Linked DNA regions of Thalassoglobus sp. JC818. The main gene of each other region encodes a partner of the protein of the gene in region 2 in a complex. Links are inferred from orthologs where the notes say so. Each region holds a gene or a part of one and is shown on either strand. Other genes may lie near its edges.

Evidence for each region.
Region 1: the proteins of carA (region 2) and carB are in contact, whole or in part, in a solved structure (PDB 1KEE), measured with the Escherichia coli proteins. The link is inferred for Thalassoglobus sp. JC818 from one-to-one orthologs.

What each region holds. Positions count from the first base shown.
Region 1 is NZ_JBFEFI010000012.1:26,678-33,599, reverse strand. The notes cover bases 1,393-5,178. They hold carB (carbamoyl-phosphate synthase large subunit), read right to left. Parts: upstream 4,872-5,178; coding sequence 1,593-4,871; downstream 1,393-1,592. Outside these bases: AB1L42_RS21555 (sialidase family protein), read left to right, coding at 1-509; AB1L42_RS21550 (hypothetical protein), read left to right, coding at 975-1,214; AB1L42_RS21540 (M24 family metallopeptidase), read right to left, coding at 5,322-6,497; AB1L42_RS21535 (hypothetical protein), read left to right, coding at 6,701-6,922. UniProt on the Escherichia coli protein: Large subunit of the glutamine-dependent carbamoyl phosphate synthetase (CPSase).
Region 2 is NZ_JBFEFI010000003.1:351,223-357,165, forward strand. Bases 1,679-4,485 are described here. They hold carA (glutamine-hydrolyzing carbamoyl-phosphate synthase small subunit), read left to right. Parts: upstream 1,679-2,418; coding sequence 2,419-3,552; downstream 3,553-4,485. Other genes in these bases: AB1L42_RS09285 (transglutaminase domain-containing protein), read left to right, coding at 1,679-1,923; AB1L42_RS09290 (hypothetical protein), read left to right, coding at 1,916-2,179; ndk (nucleoside-diphosphate kinase), read left to right, coding at 3,744-4,211; ilvC (ketol-acid reductoisomerase), read right to left, coding at 4,419-4,485. Also shown: more of AB1L42_RS09285, read left to right, coding at 1-1,678; more of ilvC, read right to left, coding at 4,486-5,423; ilvN (acetolactate synthase small subunit), read right to left, coding at 5,566-5,943. UniProt on the Escherichia coli protein: Small subunit of the glutamine-dependent carbamoyl phosphate synthetase (CPSase).

The DNA.
Region 1 (6,922 bases), on a different replicon or contig from region 2:
GCCCCGAAGCGATCCTCGCACGATCTGATTTACATTTGTGTGAACCGGGGGCTGTCTTCTCTCCCGATGGGAGCGAACTTGCCTTGCTTCTGCGTGAGAACAGCCGAACTCGAAATTCGCACATCATCTTCAGCTCCGATGCTGGCGAGACATGGTCGAGTTCGGTTGAACTCCCTGCTTCATTGACTGGAGATCGCCATACAGCGAAGTATTCTCCCGATGGGCGGCTGGTGATTTCATTCCGCGACATGGCTCACGAGAGCCCGACTCGAGGAGATTGGGTGGCTTGGGTTGGCTCGTACGAGCAACTTCGCTCCGGCGGTGAGGGAGATTATCGGGTGCGTCTCATGGACAACACACACGGGGCTGACTGTGCTTATCCCGGTGTCGAAATCCTTCCCGATGGGACTTTCGTGGCGACTACATACGGCCACTGGACTGCTGGCGAAGAACCGTACATCGTCTCCGTGCGGTTCAAGCTCGATGAACTGGACAACCTGGTCGAATAAATCCCGAGCCGACTTGCTTGATCGGTGAGCCTGTCGCTCGATTTTCTCCACCGGAAATTCTTAACGGAAGAATTTCGGTGCGCTCATGCTCACGGCAGTTTCTAACACTCGCAGTAGGCGCAATCTCTGTTTCGAACTGGCGACATTCCGCTGTAAACGTGGCCAAATCGCATCAATTGAGACTCGATGACCGTGTGAGATTTCGAAAATTCTCGAAAAATCCCGACCACTGTCACAATCGCGACCTAGTGTCCAGATAGGCATCTCTGAGGCGGGTCACTTTCTGGAGAGATGTCTTCACTCAATTTTCTCTAAGTTAGCGAAAAAAGTGGGGTTTTAACGCATCCAAAACAGTCAATTCTTGCTATCACTACTCTCTCATTTTGAGAGTGACGTGGTTTGACTAATGGACATAGTTTCCCCGTAGCGTACCTCTCTCATTGAAACTCTTCTTGGAGCGAGAAGTTGAATCAGCGAACTACCGGCCGAACCGGGATGGATTCGGCCGCACACGGAGGCGAGTTCTCAGTCTTTCTGTTCACGAACGGGGACTGGTTTCCCATTGTGGAAAACGTTGCCCTGGAAGATGCACAGAGGACTGTTGGGCAGATGTCGACAATCATGGATTGCGCGACTCAAATTCGGAATTCGGATGAGACCATCATCATCCAGGAAGGTGAATTGATTTCGACCTGCATTGTGTAGGAAGACGATCTTCACAGCTCCGGATCTCGAACGCTTACCACGTCTCGTGTCGATCGGGTTGCGCTTGCAGCGAATGCTCTCATTCGGGATCTGCGCATTCTGAGATGCGACCTCGTCGCTTCAGCATCGCAAACAACACCTGCTCAAATGTCGAGTAGAATGGCACGAAGAATCTTCTGCGTTGAGCGCAATGGGCATTGTGTCATCGTGCCGCACTTGCGTCGTTCGTGAATCACTCAAGCAGCGTTCGACGGGAACGAATCACTGGACATGACGGTTCCCGCCTTCACTTCGGAAGCTTCTTTGCTCAAGCAGACTTTCGGGATTGTCGAACAACACTCTTCTGGCAGATGAAAGCCGATTCTCCCGTTGACGAAGTTAGTCTGTCGAATTTGATTGCAGGTGCCATTCCTGGATCGACTCCACGCGCGGCGTCGGATGCTTGTCGAGATACTCCAGTGCTTTAATCATCGCTTCGCAGCCCGGAAGTGTCGTCGCACAAGGAACTCCGTAGGTCACCGCCGCCGCTCGAATTCGACCTTCCTCAGTCCGACTTCCCTTGCCGCTTGGTGTGTTGAAGATGAACTGCACATCTCCGTTGACCATCATGTCGAGCAGATTCGGTCGACCTTCCTGAACCTTCTTGACGGTGTCTGCTTCGACACCTGCATCATTAAGAACTCTTGCTGTCCCGATCGTCGCAATGATTCGGAAACCGAGTTCCTTGAGTCGTCTGGCCGGTTCAATCATGGCTGACTTATGAGCCCCTGCCATGCTGATGAACACAGTTCCGCTCGTCGGAAGTTCAACTCCTGCTGCGAGCTGACTCTTCGCGAATGCAGCTGAGAAGTCGTCGTCGATCCCCATGACTTCCCCGGTCGATCGCATTTCCGGACCGAGAATGATGTCGACTCCGGAGAACCTTGAGAATGGGAATACGCTCTCCTTCACAGACGTATGTGTCGGCCACACTTCTTCAGTGACACCTTGCTCTTTCAGCGAAACGCCCGCCATCACTTTGGCAGCCATCGAGGCAAGTGGAAGACCGGTCGCTTTCGAGACAAACGGAGACGTTCGTGAAGCTCGCGGATTCACCTCGAGAATGTAGACGTCGTACTTCGTCCCCTCTGCTTTTTCAGTCTTCTTGATCGCGAACTGAATGTTCATCAGTCCGCGAACCTGAAGTTCTTTGGCCAGTGCGTAAGTCGATTTCTTGATCTCTTCGATGACATGCTCTGGAAGCGAGTAGGGCGGCAACGCACAAGCTGAGTCACCACTATGCACGCCCGCTTCTTCGATGTGTTCCATGACACCGCCGACGAGCGTTGTTGCACCATCTGAAATGGCATCGACATCGACTTCAATCGCATCCTGCAGGAATTTGTCAATGAGGACCGGATGATCCGGGCTGGCGTCGACAGCTTCTGTCATGTAGCGGACGAGGTCTTCTTCCTCGTAGCAGATCTCCATCGCTCGACCACCGAGAACGTAACTCGGTCGAACCAGAACGGGGTAGCCGATTCGCTGGGCGCTGGCTCGTGCACCTTCGACATCGATTGCTGTGCCATTTGGAGGTTGGCGAATTCCGAGCTTGTTGAGGATTTCCTGAAAGCGTTCGCGATCCTCAGCTGCGTCGATGTTGTCCGGACTGGTTCCGATGATAGGAACTCCAGCAGCTTCCAGCCCGCGAGCCAGGTTGAGCGGAGTCTGACCACCGAACTGGACAATGACGCCGTCTGGATCGAGTTGGTCGCAGATGTTCAACACATCTTCGGTCGTCAGCGGTTCGAAGAAGAGAAGATCTGACGTGTCGTAATCCGTCGAGACTGTCTCGGGATTCGAGTTGACCATCACGCTTTCAATGTCCAGCTCCGCCATCGCGAAGGCTGCGTGACAGCAACAGTAATCGAACTCGATCCCCTGCCCGATCCGGTTTGGTCCTCCACCGAGGATCATGATGCGTTTGCGATCGCGATTCGGACCGGGAGCTTCGTTTTCGATTTCGTAGCTACTGTAATAATACGGTGTGTACGCTTCGAACTCAGCGGCACACGTATCGACCTGCTTGAACGTCGCAGTGACGCCGAGCTTCTTGCGATAGTTCCGGACGTCCATCTCAGATGTGAGCCACCAGTCAGCAAGTTGGCGGTCTGAGAAGCCAGCCTGTTTGACCCGTCGCAAAAACTCTGCTTCGACGTCTTGAAGGTGTCCAACCTTGCGAATCTCTTCTTCGATCTCAATCAGATCTCGAAGCTGGAAGAGGAACCACGGATCAATTCCGGTCAGCTGGTTGATCTCTTCAAGAGACAACCCGGCCTTGAAGGCATATCTCAGGTAAAAGACACGTTCGGAATTCGGTGTTGCGAGCTTGCTGCGAATCTCTTCGATCTCTGGTTGTTTGTCGGTTCCCCACAGATCTTTTTTCCCGCCGCCGAACCCAAAGTGGCCAATCTCAAGCCCACGCAACGCCTTTTGGAACGACTCTTTAAAGGTCCGACCAATGGCCATCGTTTCACCGACCGATTTCATCTGAACGGTCAGAGTTGGATCTGCATCGGGGAACTTCTCGAACGTCCAGCGAGGATACTTCGTCACGACGTAATCAATCGTTGGTTCGAAACAGGCCAACGTCTCGCGGGTAATATCGTTCGGGATTTCGTCGAGTCGGTAGCCGACCGCAAGTTTTGCGGCGATTTTCGCGATCGGAAACCCGGTCGCTTTGGATGCCAAAGCACTCGAGCGACTCACGCGAGGATTCATCTCGATGACAACCATTCGGCCGGATCGAGGATCAATCGCAAACTGCACGTTTGATCCACCGGTCTCGACACCGATCTCTCGCATGCAGGCGAACGTCGCGTCGCGCATCCGCTGGTATTCTTTGTCGGTCAGAGTTTGAGCAGGAGCGACGGTGATCGAATCGCCTGTATGAACTCCCATCGCATCGAAGTTTTCGATGGCACAAATGATCACGCAGTTGTCGGCGCGATCTCGCATGACCTCCATCTCGTACTCTTTCCAACCGAGTACGGATTCTTCGAGCAGAACTTCTGAGACCGGAGACAGCTTCAGTCCGTTGCGGACTTTCTCTTCAAACTCTTCTTTGTTGTATGCGATTCCGCCGCCGCTTCCACCCAGTGTGTAACTTGGGCGGATAATGATCGGCAGACCGATTTCGCGCTGAGCAGCGCGGGCTTCTTCCATGTTGTGAACGACGATGGAACGCGGCACATCGAGGCCAATTTTGACCATCGCTTCTTTGAACGATTCGCGGCCTTCAGCTTTCGCGATGACATCCGAGCGAGCCCCGATCATCTCAACGCCGAGTTGATCAAGAATTCCGCGACGATGCAAATCCATCGCGGTGTTCAACCCTGTTTGTCCGCCGAGAGTCGGCAGGAGTGCGTCTGGACGTTCACGCTCCAGAATTTTGGCCACATACTGCCAGGTGATGGGCTCGATGTAGGTCCGATCCGCCGTCTGAGGATCGGTCATGATGGTGGCGGGATTCGAATTGACGAGGACAACTTCGTAGCCTTCGTCGCGGAGGGCTTTACATGCCTGCGTTCCCGAGTAATCAAACTCGCATGCCTGGCCGATAACAATCGGGCCTGAGCCGATAATCAAGATCTTTTTGATATCTTCGCGTTTGGGCACGTGGTTCCTCTTTCTTACCGGCTTCTCACTCCTGAATTGCTCTTGTCCGTCGCGACAATTCCTTCAGGGGCGAAACTGCGTCACATCTTGATTCGCACTACTCGTTGACTTCTGCGATGTCTCCCAGCGACACAGGAGCGAGTCTGAAACTGCTCCGTTTGGCTGGGATCTCGCACCGCAGTTTCTCTGCAACATTTCATACAGAAAGATCGTCCGATGCGAAGCCAATCCATCGCGCACAGGGAACCAACTCTCCCTGCGCATCCTGTTTGTGCAATTCGATCCTCGGAATTGCGCAAATTTCTGAGAAGCTACCAAGCTTATCGAGCGATTCAAGCGATCAGACCGCTTCCGCCCGTGAATTCAACAGAATGACCCACGAATGACAGCACTTCAAGCGGTCTCATCATCTGAGAATTTTTGTGAATTCTCCAGTGGAGCACTTGCGATTCAGCTGCGAACCAGAATTCCGGGGCGATCGATTTGAGTTCCTTTCACCTCGACAGAGAGCATTGGCCAGCTTTCTGCAGGGGTGAGATTCTCGGCAGCTCCCTCGCGGACGAGCATCGTATCGGCAGCCAAACCTGAACGAACTGAGGGATGCCAGCAGATGACTTGCCCGTTTTCGAACCTGTGATCTGATCCGGGAACCATGCGAATTTCCGAATCGCGATAGCCCATCAGTTCCGCCTGATCTGCGGATCGCCATTCGTCAGGCACTCCAAACTTCTCATAGATGCGACCGACGCGCGGCCACGTTTCAGACATCGACCAGCCTGCTCGCGAGAAATAAGCACCTGTCGCCTGAACAAGAGTCGCCAGGTGATGGACTTCCTGAAGCTCGCTCGAAGGTTCTCCGATACAAACAGTCCGAGAAGTAGAAACATGCAGACCGCGACGGCGCCCGGTGGCTGAAATCACGACGTGTCGTTCGACTCTGTCGTTGCCGTGAGTCCAATGCCGATATCGCCAACCTTGACCATCTGCCATGATTTGCATGCGAACGGGTTCGATTCCGTTTTTGATCAAGCGATGCGACAGATGACCGGCGATCTCAGCTTCGCAAGAGCCGATTTGAAAATTTCGGCCAGTCGCTTCAACAGCATGAGCAACTGCGAGTCCCAGTTCAGCAAAGCGATCGTGCTCGACTTTTGAGTAGTGCAGACGAAACGACTGCAAATCATCGCGAACGTTCGTCGTTCCCGTTAACGGGACATCGCAGGCGATTACTCTTCCCCGACAGACATCGTGAACGAGTTTCCCCGGATCTTCGGTCCATGGCCGCTCTTTCAGCAGGAACCCAAGACCTGACAAGTCCCGATCGAATAACTGCCCCGAGTCAACGTTGTTGCAAAGCACAACCCGCGCGTCAGCGGTGACCATGACGGTCGCGAAGACATCGGTGCCTCGTGCGTGTAGATTGCTGCTTCCGTCAGTCAGCCAGGAAAAGTTGGCCGGATCGCGGATCAACAGCCCATCAAAGCCTTTGAGTTGAAGATACTCAGCCAGCAGCGTGTGTTTTCTGTCGACTTCGCCGATCCGCTGGAAATCGATCGTCTGAATTTCTCCGGAAGAAACCGGAAAATCAGGAGCGACAGCGGTCGATGTTATCGTCGTACTTCTCATAGGCTTCGATCAGACAATTTCGAGACAACGAATTGCCTAACTGAATGATAGACCTTGTCTCCACCAGTTTTTCGATGAATCTGCGTTTTTTGAAAACCGCTCAATTCATCAGTGATGGGTACTTGTCGAGTTGAATGGACTAGCTGAAGATGAGAATAACACCGACTTGATGGGCATTCCAGCAAAAGCGACCAGAACGTCAGATGCCCGGGCCAGTTAACGAGAATGTTCCGACTGAATTGATCGCAATGGCACGCAACGAAGCCGACCGCGAAGACCTCTTCGAAGAATTCCGATCCGCCCGCATCAAATGGGAGTTTGCAGACAGTGCAAGCGAAACGGTCATCGTCGCTGGAATTCGTCACGATGAGCGGTTGTCCGTCTACTTCAACACTGATCCCTGCTATCACTTCGATGCTGAGAAT
Region 2 (5,943 bases):
GTCCGACGCGGACGACTGATCTCGATCCGGACGAAGCACTGGGTGGCGATGGTCGGCGTCCTCTTCTTTCTGAAGTACTCGTTTGCTCCTCGAGAATTCGAGTTTCGCTTCGCATTCTTGATGACCGAACTGGCTTACGAAGTGGCCACGTTTTGTTTAGTTGTAGAACTGATTTCCTTATACCGATTACAAAATCGATCGCGGCTGCCGCTGAACTTTCTCGCATTTGCGGTCGTTGGGATGATTTTCACGGGCAATGTGCGATTGAGCCCGAATCGTCGACTGGCGATGTTGATTCTCGTCCAGCTGTTTGTAATTTTCTGGGCTTGGTTTGCGACCTCGAGTCGGCGACAAATTCGAAACTCTTCGGCCAGGAGTTCATGGTTTCGGACTGGAGTCATCACAACGCTTTTGGTGCTTGCGCTCGTGGGGGGGACTGCGTGTTCTGTGTTGCTGCATCGCAACGAGCGGCGTCTGGAAGATTTGATCTCGACATTTCTGGAGCTCAATCAGGAAGGTCCAGCTCGCGCGGGGTTCTCCGGTCGTGGCAGCCTGGCAGATATCACCAACTGGAAGCAGTCGGAAGAAAACGAGTTAGCGCTTTCGATTCACTCGCCGATCATGCCGGGGTATATGCGAGGGCGGGTGTTCGATTATTTCGAAAGGGACAGATGGACAGTCACTCAGCAAGCGAGACGACTGTTCCAGTCAGAGGTCCCCGATGAAATGACTCTGCAGCATGCGTCGGATCAGTTGTACCTGCCCAAGGGGGAGATCAAAGGTCAATTCTCTGAAATGAAGATCTGGCCTGTTGATCGAAGCACCGCCGGTCATTGTTTCGGAACGCTCGACACAGTCGGGCTCGTGTGTCGAGCATATTCTGTTTACGTCGATCGAAGCGGAATCCTGACACGCCCGGACGATGATCTTGTTTCTCCATACATGCTTTTCCGGCAGCCATCTCGAACGCCCTCGCGACTCCCGGTTTCGAGTGATTTTCTACAGCTTCCGGAATCAATCGATGAGCGTGTCTTTTCGGTTGCAGAGACAATCTTCGATGATGAGTCCCGACCGGGTGAGAAAATCCGCGGCGTCAAAGAGTTTTTCTTGGAGAACTTTCAGTACCAACTCGGATTTAATGCACCGCCAGGGGAAGACCGACTTGGTTACTTTTTGTCGGAGCGAGTTCCGGCCCACTGTGAGTACTTCGCGACAGCGACTGCGGTTCTTCTGAGGATTGGCGGTGTTCCGTCGAGGTATGTTACAGGCTATCTCGCTCAGGAAAAGAACTCCGTTGATGGTCAATGGAATGCAAGGCGAAAGGATGCTCACGCCTGGGTGGAAGCTTACGACGCTGATCTCGGACGTTGGGTGATTGTGGAGTCCACTCCCGCTGAAGGAGTTCCGAGTCCGACGTCAGTCTCGGTCTGGACTCAACGACGTGAAGCATTCAACCAATATGTTCGATCCATGCAGGAAGCTGCCCGACGCGGCCAATATGCTTCTCTGGCAATGATGTTTGTACAGCCAGTGTTGTGGGGCATTGCCGGTCTCATTGCCTTGAGTGCCATTGGGGTCGCACTTCAGCGATTGCTCAGCGTCTCGCTGCGACGGACTGCGAAGACTGAAGCGGTGACTGCGCTCTCTCAGGAGCGAGTGCGAATGGACTTATTCGTGGCGAAGTATGGACTCATCAGGTCTCCCAGCGAAACATTGTTGGCCTTCGCTAATCGGGTTGAAACGGACCCGACAGTGATCAATCGGGAGCGCGTAGCGGACTGGTATCGAAGCTATTCCACATTCCGGTTTCGTCCTCGTCAGCCCGATGTAGACCTGACAGCGTTACAGTCGGAAGGTGAACGAATCATCGCGTCCGGGGTGGGGAAGTCTGCGACTCAAAAAACGGAAGTTGAAAATGTTTGATGACTTGCTCGGGAAGACAATCGTTCTGGATATGGCCAGCCCGTACGTGTTCATCGGGACACTACAAGCTGCCGACGACTTGTTTCTCGTATTGGTCGATGTGGATGTCCACGATCTGCGAGACAGTAGCACGAATCGTGAAACCTACGTTCATGAAGCGAGAGTGCATGGTGTCACGCCGAACCGTTCTCGAACCCTCGTTTACCGCAATCAAATTGTCAGCATGTCGCTGTTAGACAATGTCCATGCGGAATAGGGTTGTTTCAAATGCAATGAAGCTGATGTGAACGGGGCGAAGCAGTGATCAAGGAAAAATCGTGACCGTGCGAGTCCGGAGTGTGTCGAATTTTGAGCGATCTGTTCAGGTTTGAGAGTCGTCGAAGTTGATGTGAGCAGAGATTCGGCGGAAATCATGGAGACGTAAAACCCAGTCCTTTTCCGAGTAGAAACAGTCTGATACAACACTCGAAACTCTTTCTGCGTGAGACAAAGACAATGACTGAATTGGCGAAATTAGCGCTCTCTGATGGGACAGTCTTTACTGGACGGCGTTTCGGTGCTGAAGGCGAACACTTCGGTGAAGTCGTTTTCAACACGAGCATGACTGGCTATCAGGAGATTCTGACTGATCCTTCGTACAACGGCCAAATTGTCACGATGACTTACCCGATGATCGGGAATTATGGCGTCAACCGGGACGACGTCGAACGTGACCGACTTGCCCTGAAGGGGTTTGTGGTCAAGGAGTTGTGCCGCGAACCGAGCAGCTACCGGATGACAATGTCTCTCGACGACTACTTGCGCGAGAACGGAGTCATCGGGATTGAAGGTGTTGATACCAGAGCTCTCGTCCGTCGAATTCGAAGCGACGGAGCCATGACCGGCGTGCTTTCAACAATCGATCTCGATGATCAATCGTTGATCCAGAAGGCCCAGCAAAGCCCGCATCTGGTGGGGCAAGATCTCGTTAAGGAAGTCATGCCCGGTGCGAAAAGCGAATGGAGCGATGGTCTCCACGAGATTTCGCAATCAGAGTTCACGCCTCAAGCTTCGACAGAAGCGTGCGACAAGGCTTATCACGTTGTGGCTGTCGACTACGGAATGAAGTGGAACATTCCACGCCATCTCAAAGAGATGGGTTGCCGTGTCACAATCGTTCCCGGGAATGCAACCGCAGAGGAAATCCTGGCTCTTGAGCCGGATGGGGTGTTCCTGTCGAACGGTCCCGGAGATCCTCGTCCATTGCTTTACGCTGTCGAAGCGATTCGTGGACTCCTCGGTAAGAAACCGGTCTTCGGAATCTGCCTCGGGCAACAACTCCTGGGAATGGCCCTCGGTGGCGAAATCTACAAGCTGAAGTTCGGACATCGCGGAGCCAATCAGCCAGTTCTGAACAAAGAGACCGGACGCGTTGAAATTACATCACAGAACCACGGATTTGCTCTCGATATCAATACGCTTCCTGAGGGAACAGAAATCACTCACGTCAACCTGAACGATCAGACGGTCGAGGGAATTCGCCATCGCGATCTGAAGGCGTTTGGTGTGCAGTACCACCCCGAAGCTTCGGCTGGACCACACGACAGTGCCTATCTCTTCGGTGAGTTCCGCAAGATGATGGCGAACTGAAGTTGTTCGCTTTCGATGGCTTAGACTTTTGAGCTTTCATTTATACCGCATTGTCGGGGCACGAGAGTTTCGTCAAGCAGGTGAAAGCAATCCCGGAATTTGATGCCTCGAGTACAGATATCTTTCAATGAATGGCCCTGACTTGGGCGCAACAATTGTGAACCAATTCTAGAACTCAGCGGAAACAACACATGGCACTTGAAAAATCTCTCATCCTGCTCAAGCCGGATGCTGTTCAACGTCGTCTTTGCGGGGAAATCATCTCCCGACTTGAGAAAAAAGGTCTCAAACTCGTCGGGATGAGGATGCTCGTCGTGACGAAAGAGCTTGCTGCCAAGCACTACGAAGAACACGTTGAGAAGCCTTTCTATCCACTCCTCGAAGAATTCATCACTTCCGGGCCAGTGGTGGCCATTGTCGTTCAGGGACCAGAAGCGGTTTCTGTTGTGCGTGGAATGATGGGTAAGACAAACGGTCGCGAATCTGCGCCAGGAACAATCCGTGGAGACTTTGGACTGTCACGGCAGGTGAATCTGATTCACGGAAGCGATAGCCCCGAAGCTGCCGATCGCGAAACTGCGATTTATTTCCAGCCAGAAGAGCTGGTTGAGTATGCCCCATCGCTGGATAGCTGGGTGTGTGCCAGCGACGAGCTCTAAGCATTGCCGCTTTCGACTTTTGAGCGACATTTGCTGATGACGTTGATGGTGAACGACAAGTTCAAACAGCTGTGAGTGACAAAGAAAAACGGCGGTCAGAAAGTTCTGACCGCCGTTTCTTTTTATTGCGTTGAAGTCTGTGCTTGATTGGAGTGGGTGACAAGTCTGTCAGCAAGTCCATTCAAGGCACAGTCGGCAGAGCTTGCCTTAGACTTCTTTCGAGTCGATCCAGCTCATCATGCTGCGAAGTTCGCGACCGACTTTTTCGATCATGTGGTCACGCTCACGTCGACGAGTTGCATGGAATCCCGGGCAGTTGGCTTTGTTTTCGAGAAGCCAGTTGCGGGCGAAGGTTCCGTTCTGGATTTCTTCCAGAACTCGCTTCATTTCCTTCTTGGTTTCTTCAGTCACGATACGAGGGCCGCTGGAGTAGTCTCCGTATTCAGCTGTGTTCGAAACACTGTACCGCATGTAGTTGAGGCCACCTTCGTAGAAGAGGTCGACGATCAACTTGAGTTCGTGCATGCACTCAAAGTAGGCCATTTCAGGCTGGTAGCCTGCTTCGACGAGCGTTTCGAAACCAGCTTTGACGAGTGCGCTGACACCGCCGCAAAGAACAACCTGTTCACCGAAGAGGTCGGTTTCGGTTTCTTCTGCGAATGTGGTTTCGATGACGCCACCACGAGTTCCGCCGATCCCTTTCGCGTAGGCCAGAGCGAGGCCGCGTGATGTTTCGGAAGATCCGGGGTACATCGCGATCAGAGACGGAACACCGCCACCTTTGACGTACTCGCTGCGAACGAGGTGTCCTGGGCCTTTAGGGGCCACGAGACCAGCGTCAACACCTTCTGGTGGAATCACTTGGCCGAAGTGAATGTTGAATCCGTGTGAGCAGAGGAGCAGGTTGCCCGGTGAGAGATTGTCTTTGACGTAGTTGCGAAAGATGTCGCCCTGAACTTCGTCTGGCAGCAGCATGTTGACGAGGTCGCCGGCAGCAGCAGCTTCGTCAACTGGAAGCGGATCGAAACCGTGGCTGACAGCCAGGTCGTAGTTCGCACTTCCTTTACGTTGACCGATGACGACGTTGCAGCCGCTATCTCGCAGGTTTTGTGCTTGAGCGTGCCCCTGGCTTCCGTAGCCCAAAATGGCAATCGTTTTGCCTTTGAGCAGTGAGAGGTCCGCATCGTCATCGTAGTAAACTTTGGCTGCCATGTTATCGCCTTAGGTCAAAGAGTTTGTGTAAAGAAGATGCCGTCTGAACAGAGAGTTTCTGTTCGCTCGACAAGATGCCGATGAAAACGGCAAATCATTTGTGTGGAGCACTCGAGGGTGCGTGAGCCACTTTGGGGCCAGGTTATACAGCCTGGTCAACGTTGTCGCTGGAGTGAGTTGGATCTCCAACTTCAATCGCCGACGACATCGAATTCGAACGGGACAGAGCAATTCGGCCTGTTCGAGCCATTTCGAGGATCCCGAAGGGACGCACCGCTTCGATGAACGCTTCGATCTTTCGTTCCTGTCCGGAGATTTCGATCATCACATGCTTGGCACTGACGTCGACAATGCTTCCCCGGAAGATGTCAACAAGTTCCTTCAGTTCGCTGCGTTCCAGTCGAGTCTTGGTTTCGACTTTGATCAACATCAGATCACGTTCGACGTGCTCTTCCTGGATGTAATCGACGACTCGAACAACGGTGACAATTTTCTCGAGTTGTTTTCGAACCTGATCGAG